DNA from 3 places in the Streptomyces sp. NPDC041205 genome. Region 3 is predicted to be linked to each of the others. Evidence: riboswitches for the same ligand, from Rfam matches in the RefSeq annotation. Region 3 holds a riboswitch; each other region holds the start of a gene.
What was found. A riboswitch is a leader RNA that binds a small molecule or an ion and turns the genes downstream of it on or off. The one in region 3 is predicted to bind cobalamin.

Region 1 (3,387 bases), 470 kb from region 3:
CGATGCCGAGCCCGTGCCGGAACGGCAGCACGCCGAAGGTGCGCCGCCCGGTGAGGTCGTGCAGCATGTCGAGCCCCGGTTCGAGCAGCGACACGTCCCCGCGGAACTTGTTGACGAGGAAGCCCGCGACCAGCTCCTGATCGGCCGGACTCAGCAGCGCCACGGTCCCGAAGAAGGAGGCGAAGACGCCCCCGCGGTCGATGTCCCCGACCACCACGACCGGGAAGCGGGCAGCCCGGGCGATCCCCATGTTCACGATGTCGGTGCGCCGGAGGTTGATCTCGGCGGGACTCCCCGCCCCTTCGCAGATCACGGCGTCATACGTGCCCCGAAGCTCCTCCAGGCATCCCACGACGGTGTCGAGCAGCGCCTCCTGCCGTCCCCCGTGATAGCCCCGGGCACTCATCTCGCCCACCGGCTTGCCCATGAGCACGACCTGACTCGACCGGTCGCTCCCCGGCTTCAGCAGCACGGGATTCATCAGCGCACTGGGCTCCACCCGCGCGGCCTGCGCCTGCATGGCCTGCGCCCGCCCGATCTCGGCCCCTTCGCGCGTGACGAACGAGTTCAACGACATGTTCTGCGCCTTGAACGGCGCGACGGAGACGCCCTTGCGGGCGAGCCACCGACAGATCCCAGCGGTGACCACACTCTTCCCGGCATCGGACGTGGTCCCGGCGACCAGCAGCCCACCACTCATGCGAACCGCCTCCACCGCTTCGGCCGGACCAGGTCCACAGCGATCGCGCTCCCCAGGGCGAGCCACCCGACCCGCCGGGACAACTTCACGGCCCGCTCGATGTCCTCCACGACGACGGCACGCCCCTCCCCGTTGAGGACGGGCCGGTGCTCGACCCGCCCCCCGTACGAGAGGGACCCCCCGAGCCGCACCCCCAACGCCCCCGCGAAGGAGGCCTCGACGACCCCGGCGTTGGGGCTCGGATGCTTCGAGGCATCGGCACGCCAGGCCCGCACCGCCCCACGGGGGGACCCTCCGGCGACCACGGCGAGCGCGGCGGTGAGCCGAGCCCCGGGCCACCCGGCGACATCGTCGAGCCGAGCGGAGGCCCACCCGTACCGGAGGTGGCGCGGGGACCTGTGCCCGACCATCGCGTCGAGCGTGTTGACGGCCCGGAACCCGACGAGCCCCGGCACACCCCCCACGGCCCCCCACACCAACGCCCCCACGACGGCGTCGGACGTGTTCTCGGCGACGGACTCCACGACGGCCCGGGCGATCCCGTCGGCGTCCAGCGCAGCGGGATCGCGCCCGCACAGATGGGGCAGCCGCTCCCGGGCGACGTCCACGTCCCCAGCGGCGAGCGCGCCCCCGATGGCGCGCGCCTCCCGCCCGAGGGTGGTCCCGCCGACGACGGCCCAGGTCGCGGCGGCGGTCAGCCCGACGGAAGCGGCACGCGAGCGGCGTACGGCGAAGGAGACGAGCGCACCGGCGCCGACGGCGCCCCCGGCGCACACCAGGGTGTGCAGCGCGCCCCACCCGCGGTGGTCACGCCACAGCACCCGCTCGACGGCCCCCGCCGCACGCCCGAACGCGGCGACCGGATGCCCCCGGCGAGGATCGCCGAGCAGCAGGTCACCGAGGAGTCCGGCGGCGGCGCCGTACGCGAAGTCGCGATCGGCACGCATGGGGGTCAGCCCGCCGACACGCGGCGGAGGGCTCTCGGCCGTGACGGGGCCCCGGGCGGAGCAGGGGACGGCAACGGGCGGCCGCGCATGGCGATATGTCCTCACTCAGGGTTTCCGCGCCCTGGTTCGACGAGACCGGCGGCGAGAGTTCCTGGCTCCCGGGGATCGCGTGGGATCCCCGATGACAGTGGCGGGACCGCGCCGGATTCGCACCGGCTTCCTCTGCTGCCGCCGTAAATGGCTCCGGCAGTCCACCATGGCCCGCGACGCCCGTCAACTCGCTGTTGACCTGCGACGGGAGAGTGTGCGGAGGTCCACATGGACCGTCTCGGGGGGCCGGTTTAGGGCTAGGCGGGCACAACCACTCTCCGTAAGCTTGAACATGACAGCAGGAGAGCGACGCGGAACGCGAACCCGGCAGGGCGCGGTCGAATGCCGCCGGGCCCCGGCGCCGTCCGGCTCTCGTGGCGGCAGTGGGCAAGGGGGCAGCGTGGCCGACGGGTACTTACCGGCAGGGCGGTGGTTCACCAGCAGCTACAGCACGGCGACCGGTGAATGTGTGGAAGTGGCTCATCCGGAGGGAGCGGTGTGGGTCCGTGACTCGAATCACCGCGGTGAAGGGCACATGAACGTGACGCCGTCGGCGTGGCGCGCGTTTGTCAGGGGGGTGGCCTCGGGGAGAGTCGGGGTGGAGTGAGCTGTCCCAGCGTGCGCACGAAAGGCTGGAGACCATGGGGGTTGAGAGCAGGCAGCTGCCGCTGAGCAGGCATGTCGCAGGGCCCGCCCGGCGCCTCATCTTCGTGTTGTACTGCGTGCTCAGCGGTGTTGTCGCGGTCGTCACGGGTGCTCTCGCCTCCCTCCTCGTGGAGGGGCTCCAGGTCCGGCTCGCGGTCTGGCTGGCCACGGCCGCGGTCGTGGCGGCGGGGGCCGGGGCCGTGTGGGGGCTCACGCCGCTCATCCCGCGCCGGCACGTGGAGCGGGACCGTCCGCGGACGCTCCGTCAGCCGGAGGGCCGGCGCCGGTCGTAGCGGCCGATTCCTGACGGCGACCGCGGCGCAGGGTCCGTACGAGCCAGCCCACCGCGGCGGTCAGCAGCCCGCAGCCGCCCGCTAGCGCGGCGACGAAGTGCCAGGGGTTGACGTCGTAGTGCGCGACGACGCCCCGGGCGACGATCCCCGCAGGCACGAGCGCCACGACGACCACGACGAGACACACCGACACACAGCCCGCCTTCGCCAGGAAGCCCAGCGTCTGCTGCTCCTGCGTGTGCAGACTCCGCTGGTGCTCGCTGTCGAGGAGGTGGTTCAGCTCGCGGGCGAACGCCGGATCCTTCATCCCTTCTCTGAAGAGGTCGTGGATGTGGGAGGGGCTGGTGGGTTCCGTGGGGACGGGCTCGCCGCCGTCCAGGGGATCAGCGGCCGGGCCCCCGTCGGCGCCCGTGACGCCGCCCGGGGGAGTGGGGGCGGCCGGGTTCGTGGTGTCTGAGGCCGTCAGGCAGCGCAACAGCCACCGTGCCAACGTGACGACCAGCATCGTGCCAGCCCTCCCCTCGTCCCGGAGCGGACGGCTCCGGAATCAGCCTGCGAAGCCTTCCTTGACCTCGTTGATCAGGTCGATCGAGCGGCTGTCGCTGTAGGCGATGTGCCGCAGTTGTTCGAAGCAGTCCTGGAAGTTGGCGACCAGTTCGTAGTCGTCCCGCGTGGCCACGACGGCCTGCGGGCTTTCCAGGTAGATCAGGTC
Region 2 (3,387 bases), 920 kb from region 3:
AGGGCCGTGCCGACGGCCAGGACCGTCAACGGCAGCGCGAGCATGTCCCAGCGGGCGCTGCCCAGGCCGCCGAGGGTCCAGTACAGGACTTCCTTGAGGTGGTCCGCGCGGGCCGAGACGACCAGGATCAGGCTGGTCAGGGCCGACAGGACGTACGAGACGGCCACGCCCGCGAGGATCAGGCGGGTCGTCGTGAAGCCGCCGCCGGGCTCGCGGGCGAGGGCGTACACCACGAGCAGGGCGAGGAACGCGCCCGCGAAGGACGCCGCCGGGATGGTCACCGTTGTCGCCATGCCCGCGCCGAGGCCGAGCACGATCACCGAGACCGCTGCCGCGGAGGCGCCCGAGGAGACCCCCAGGAGGAACGGGTCCGCCAGGGGGTTGCGGACCAGGGCCTGGAGGGTGGTGCCGACCACCGCCAGGCCCGCGCCGACGGCCGCGCCGAGGATGACTCGTGGGAGGCGGACGTCGAGGACGATCGTGCGGTACGGGGACGGGTCCGCGTTGCCCGTCAGGATCTGGACGACGTCGGCCGTGGGGATCCGTACGGAGCCGAGCGCCAGTGCGGCGACGCTCGCTGCCGCGAGGCCGAGGACCAGAGCCGTGACGACGAGGGTGTACGGGAGGGTGCGGGTGTGGGGGCCTGCCGGGGGCTCCCCGATCCCGCCCCTTCCCGAAACCGGGGGCTGCCGCCCCCGGACCCCCGCTGTCGCCTCTTCGCGGCTCGTCCTCAAACGCCGGACGGGCTGAAATGTGCCCCCGCGCCACACTCGGCTCACCGCAACTGCTCCGCCAGCTTCCGCACCGCCCCCGGCGCCCGCACCCCCAGCACCACGTCCGACAGCGGCAGCACCGCGAACCGCTTGTTCTTGATGGCCGGGACGTCCTTGAGGGCCGGGTCGTCCAGGAGGCGCTTCTTCTTCTGGGCGACCGTGGAGGCGCCGTAGTCGTAGATGAGGATGACGTCGGGGCGGCGGTCGACCACCGTCTCCCAGGAGGCGTCGCCGAAGGACTTGTCGAGGTCGGACATGACGTTGCGGGCGCCCGCGCGTTCGATGATGTCGTTGCCCATGCCGCGGCCGCCCGCGGTGAAGGCCGTCTTGTCGCCGCTGTCGTAGACGAAGACGGCGGGGGCCTTGCCGCCCTTCGCCGACTTCTTCGCCGTGGCGGCCAGTTCCGCCCTGGCGTCGCGCACCCACTTCTCCGCCCGGTCCCGGACCCCGAACGTCGCGCCCGCCTCGCGCACCTCGCGGTACACGTCGTCCATCGTGACGGGCTTCTTGGCGCAGGCCTCGATGTTGAGGCGGGTCTTGATGCCGGACTTGGCGAGGGCGTCGCGGGAGCGGCCGTCGCCCGCCGCGAAGGCGCTCGCGTAACCGCCGTACACGAAGTCGGGGTTGGCGGCGAGGAGCTTCTCGTAGGAGGGGTACTCCTTGGCGAGCACCGGGCGCGACTTGTACGCCTTCTCGTACTCGGGGAGCACCTTGTCGTCGAGGTAGGCGGTCCCGGCGATGCGGTCCTTGAGGCCCAGTTCGAGGAGGATCTCCGTCACGTGCTGGTTCATGGTGACCGCGCGCTTCGGGGGTGCGTCGTACGTCGTCCTCGTCCCGCAGTTGGTGACGGTGTACGGGAATCCGGCGGCCCTGGCGTCGGGTTTCCCGGAGTCGTCGTCGGACGACGAGGACGACGAGCACGCGGTGAGCGGCAGCAGGATCGCCGCCGCGGCGGGCAGGGCGAGGGCACGTACGCGGGTACGCATGGGGTGCGGGCCTCCTCCAGGGGATTTCCGCGTCCCCTGAGTGCATGTGGAGGAGGCGGCAGGTCAGTTCCTGACTCCCGGGCGCGCGGGGCGCGGCCGGTCACAGTGGCGGGACCGCGCCGGATTTCCACCGGCTTCCTGGGTCCTGCCGCCTCGAGGGTCGTGAATCGTGAAGCTCGGCCTCAGTATGCCTCGACGACCCTGACGTCCTCCTCGGTGACCTCCCCCTCCACGATCCGGAAGGAGCGGAACTGGAAGGGGCCCGCGTCGTCGGTGTCGGCGGTGGAGACGAGGACGTAGTGGGCGCCCGGCTCGTTGGCGTAACTGATGTCGGTGCGGGAGGGGTAGGCCTCGGTCGCCGTGTGCGAGTGGTAGATGACGACGGGCTCCTCGTCGCGGTCGTCCAGGTCGCGGTACAGCTTGAGCAGGTCCGTCGAGTCGAACTCGTAGAACGTGGGCGAGCGGGCCGCGTTCAGCATCGGGACGAAGCGCTCGGGGCGGTCGCTGCCCGCCGGGCCCGCGACGACGCCGCACGCCTCGTCGGGGTGGTCCTTGCGCGCGTGCGCGACGATCTGGTCGTGGAGGGCCTGGGTGATGGTCAGCATGTCGGCCAGGATAAGCAGCGGGGCGGCCCCGTACCGAAGTGTGGTACGAGGCCGCCCGCATGCTGGACAGGAGCCGTCCGGGGTCAGTCCTTGGTGACCGGTGCGGCGTCCGCGGCGTTCTCGACGGCCTGGCCGGTGTGCACGCGCTTCTTGAAGGCCGCGGCCTCCGGGTTGCGGCTCTTCAGGACCAGGTAGGACACGCACAGGATCGCGGCCCAGATCGGCGCGCAGTACAGCGAGATCCGCGCGTCCTTGTCGATGCCCATCATCACGATGACCATGCCGATGAAGGCGAGCGCGAACCAGCTCGTGTACGGGGCGCCCGGCGCGCGGAAGGTGGACTGCGGGACGAGGCCGCGGTCGGCCTTGCGGCGGTAGTTGATCTGGGAGACCAGGATCATGATCCAGGCCCACATGCCGGAGATGGTCGCGAAGGAGACGACGTAGTTGAACGCCTCGCCCGGCCACTGGTAGTTGATCCACACGCCGACCAGCATCAGCGCGGCGGACGCGGTGGTGCCGACCAGCGGCAGGCCGTTCTTGGTGAGCTTGGTGAAGAACTTCGGGCCCTGGCCGTTGAGCGCGAGGTCGCGCAGCATGCGGCCGGTGGAGTACATGCCCGAGTTGCAGGAGGAGAGCGCGGCGGTCAGGACCACGAAGTTCACGATCGCGGCGCCGACGCCGAGGCCCATCTTCTCGAAGGCGGCGACGAACGGGGAGACGCCCGGCTGGAAGGACGTCCACGGCACGACCGAGAGGATCATGATCAGGGCGCCGACGTAGAAGACGGCGATGCGCCACGGCACGGTGTTGATCGCCTTGGGCAGGGTCTTCTTCGGGTCCTTGGACTCGCCCGCGGTGACGCCGACCAGCTCGACGGCGAGGAAGGCGAACATCACGATCTGCAGCGTCATCAGCGTGTTGCCGATGCCGTTGGGGAAGAAGCCGCCGTTGTCCCACAGGTGCGAGACGGACGCGGTGTCACCGGCGTCGGAGAAGCCGATGGTGAGGATGCCGGCACAG
Region 3 (3,387 bases):
TGCGTGCCGGGCATGGGACGGACGGAGGCGGGTAGCCGCACCGGACGACAGGCCCGTCCGCGCCCGCGCACAATGGGGTCATGGGCCTCACGGCTACGGACATCACCGCCCGGGACGGCGCCGCCGCCTCCCGCGAGTTCGTCCGCGCCGCGCCCCCGCCCGGCGGCCTGGTCGTGTCCGCCGTGGGCTACCGCAGCAGCGGCCGGCGCCCCGCCCTGCACCGCGGCCTGCCGTCCCCGTACCTCACGCTGATCTTCTCCCTCGACGGCCCCGTCACCACCGGCCGCACCCCCGGCGAGGCGACCGGCCCCGACGCCGTCCGCACGGACATCGTCGTCGGCGGCTTGCACCAGAGGCCCGCGTACGTCGTCCAGCCCGAGCACGAGGCCGGGATCCAGCTCGCCGTGCACCCGCTCGCGGCCCGCGCGCTCCTCGGCCTGCCCGCCGCCGAGCTGGCCGGGCAGCTCGTCACCGACGGCACCGACGTGCTCGGCCGCCTGGCCGCCGACGTACGCGAACGCCTCTGCGAGCAGGAAGCCTGGGGCGACCGGTTCGCCTTCCTCAACGCCTACTTGGCGCGCCGCGCGGCCGACGCCGAGCGCGCCGGGGCGGTGCGGCCCGAGGTCGGCGAGGCCTGGGCCTGGCTCGCCCGGCACCGCGGCGCGGGCACCCTGCGCGGCCTGTCCGCGCACGTCGCCCTCAGCGAACGCCGGCTGTCCGCGCTGTTCCGCGCCGAGACCGGCGTCACCCCCAAACAGGCCGCCCGCCTCATCCGCTTCCAGCACGCGAAGGCGGCCGTCGTCCGCGCGGTCGCCGCGGACGCGCGCCCCGACCTCGCCCGGATCGCCGCCGACTGCGGGTACTACGACCACTCCCACCTCGTACGGGACTTCCGGCAGTACACGGGCGTGAGCCCCAGCGCCTGGATGGCCGAGGAGTGCCGGAATATCCAAGCCGGAGGGCACGCGGGCGGCGAAGACTGGGACGCATGAACAGCAACGAAACCCCGCAGAGCACGCAAAGCGCGCAGACCGGTCAGGCCGATCAGGCCCCTGCGAACCGGCGCGCGCCCGACGTCTGGGCCACCTTCCAGGCCGACGACGCCCCCGCCCTCATCGACTTCCTCGTCGGCACCGTCGGCTTCCTGCGCACCGCCGTCCACGAGGACGGCGACCGCGTCGCCCACGCCCAGCTCGACTGGCCCGAGGGCGGCGGCGTCATGCTCGGCAGCTACGACCCGAAGGCCGCCGAATGGTGCCTGCGGCCGGGCACGTTCGGCGCGTACGTCGTCACCGACCACGTCGACGACCTCTACCTCCGCCTCACCACCGCCGGTGTGAAGGTGATCCGCGAGATCGAGGACCAGCCGTACGGCAGCCGCGAGTTCGCGGTCGCCGACCCCGAGGGCAACAAGTGGTCCTTCGGCACCTACCGCGGTGAGCCCGCCCCGACCAGGAGTGATGCCGCGCCGGAGTGATAGCTTGCGGACGCCAGTCGTACCCGCACCTGGGTCGGGGAATCCGGTGGAAGTCCGGAACTGACGCGCAGCGGTGAGGGGGACGGGCGGGGCCAGCGGCCACTGGGAGTCCACGGACCCCGGGAAGGCGGCCCCGCCCGGACGAACCCGAGTCCGAAGACCTGCTGGCACCGCCGTCCGCACGGGCGGCGGAGTTCGCAGACCAGGCTCCGCGCATGAGCCCTGAGACTCGGGAAGACGTGTGCCTTCGACCACGCGACGCGTTCGCCGTACACCCCTCGCCGCCTTGCTGAGCGCGGGCCTCGTCCTGCTGACCGCGTGCGGCGGCTCGCCCGCGAAGACGTCGGAGAAGGCGCGGGCGGGCTACCCCGTCACCCTCACCGCGTGCGGCGAGCGGACGAAGGTGCAGGCCCCGCCGAAGCGGGCCGTCTCCCTCGACCAGGGCTCCACCGAGATCCTCCTCTCCCTCGGCCTGGCCGACCGCATGGTGGGCACCGGCACCTGGACGGACCCCGTCCTGAAGGGCCTGGAGAAGGAGAACGCCAAGGTCCCGCGGCTCGCCGACCGCTACCCGGCGCTGGAGAAGGTGCTCGACAAGGAGCCGGACTTCGTCAGCGCGTCGTTCCTCTACACCGTCGGCAAGGGCGGCGTCGCCGACCGCGCCAAGTTCACCGAACTCGGCGTACCCGTCTATGTCTCGCCGACCGACTGCGCGGGCAAGGACAACGCCGGTGACGACGACGGCACCCGCACCAAGACCCTCACCATGAACACCGTGTACGGCGAGATCCGCGACCTCGCGCGGGTCTTCGACGTGGAGAAGCGCGGCGAGAAGCTGATCGCGGACCTCAAGTCCCGGGCCGCGCGCGCAAAGAAGTCCATCGACGCCTCCGACACCACCCTCATGTACTGGTTCGCCAACTCCGAGTCCCCCTACATCGCGGGCTGCTGCGGCGCCCCCGGCGTCATCACCCGCGAACTCGGCGTGAAGAACGCCTTCGCCGACACCCGCGAGGAGTGGCCCCAGATCAACTGGGAGACCATCGCCGACCGCGACCCCGACGTCCTCGTCATCGGCGACCTCACCCGCAGGTCCCAGTCCGCCGAGAGCGCCCGCCAGAAGATCAAGTTCCTGGAGTCCAACCCGGCCACGAAGAACCTCACGGCGGTGAAGAAGAAGCGCTACGTCCTGCTCAGCGGTCAGGCCCTGAACCCGAGCATCCGCACCGTCGACGGCATCGAACAAGTCGCGGCGGCGCTGCGCGAGTTCGGCCTCACGAAGTGAGGGGCGCCGCGGACAGCGGTTCGCGTGGCGCCGTGGCCGGTGACGCGTCCTCCGAGGCCGCGCCCGGTGACGCGTCGTCGTACGAGACCGCGCCCGGTGACGTACGACAGGCATCCCCGGCCGGGCGCCTGCGTGCCGCGCTGCGCGGCGCACTCCTCTCCCTGGCCGGACTCGCGGTCCTGTTCCTCTCCATCGCCGTGGCCATCACCATCGGCCCCGCCGACATCTCCGTGCCCGACGTGTGGTCGGCCGTGGCGGCCCACCTCGGCTGGGGCGAGGCGGAGCTGACGCCGATCCGCGACGGCATCGTGTGGAACCTGCGGATGCCGCGCACGGTCCTCGCGGCGGTGTGCGGCGCGGGCCTCGCCGTGTGCGGGGCGGTGCTCCAGTCGCTGCTGCGCAACCCGCTCGCCGACCCGTTCGTGCTCGGCGTCTCCTCCGGCGCGTCCACGGGCGCCGTCGCCGTCGTGGTCCTCGGCGTCGGCGGGGGAGCGCTCACGGTGTCGGCGGGCGCGTTCATCGGCGCCGTCCTGTCGTTCGCCCTGGTCCTGCTGCTCAGCCACACCCTCGGCGACACCACGGACCGGGTGGTCCTGTCCGGCGTGGCCGCGATGCAGCTCTTCTC

Region 1: another riboswitch for cobalamin. It lies ahead of ACZ6BG_RS00360 (cobalamin biosynthesis protein); the one in region 3 lies ahead of ACZ6BG_RS02440 (ABC transporter substrate-binding protein).
Region 2: another riboswitch for cobalamin. It lies ahead of ACZ6BG_RS06340 (ABC transporter substrate-binding protein); the one in region 3 lies ahead of ACZ6BG_RS02440 (ABC transporter substrate-binding protein).

What each region holds. Positions count from the first base shown of each region.
Region 1 is NZ_JBVIZH010000001.1:68,569-71,955, reverse strand. It holds gene ACZ6BG_RS00365 (cobyric acid synthase) at 1-700, opposite strand, end outside; gene ACZ6BG_RS00360 (cobalamin biosynthesis protein) at 697-1,647, opposite strand; cobalamin riboswitch at 1,771-1,921, opposite strand; gene ACZ6BG_RS00355 (DUF397 domain-containing protein) at 1,904-2,344, shown strand; gene ACZ6BG_RS00350 (hypothetical protein) at 2,602-3,180, opposite strand; gene ACZ6BG_RS00345 (helix-turn-helix domain-containing protein) at 3,223-3,387, opposite strand, start outside.
Region 2 is NZ_JBVIZH010000001.1:1,460,310-1,463,696, forward strand. It holds gene ACZ6BG_RS06335 (FecCD family ABC transporter permease) at 1-662, opposite strand, end outside; gene ACZ6BG_RS06340 (ABC transporter substrate-binding protein) at 776-1,759, opposite strand; cobalamin riboswitch at 1,804-1,923, opposite strand; gene ACZ6BG_RS06345 (M67 family metallopeptidase) at 1,942-2,364, opposite strand; gene ACZ6BG_RS06350 (amino acid permease) at 2,448-3,387, opposite strand, start outside.
Region 3 is NZ_JBVIZH010000001.1:537,911-541,297, reverse strand. It holds gene ACZ6BG_RS02450 (helix-turn-helix transcriptional regulator) at 81-992, shown strand; gene ACZ6BG_RS02445 (VOC family protein) at 989-1,477, shown strand; cobalamin riboswitch at 1,475-1,660, shown strand; gene ACZ6BG_RS02440 (ABC transporter substrate-binding protein) at 1,719-2,762, shown strand; gene ACZ6BG_RS02435 (FecCD family ABC transporter permease) at 2,891-3,387, shown strand, end outside.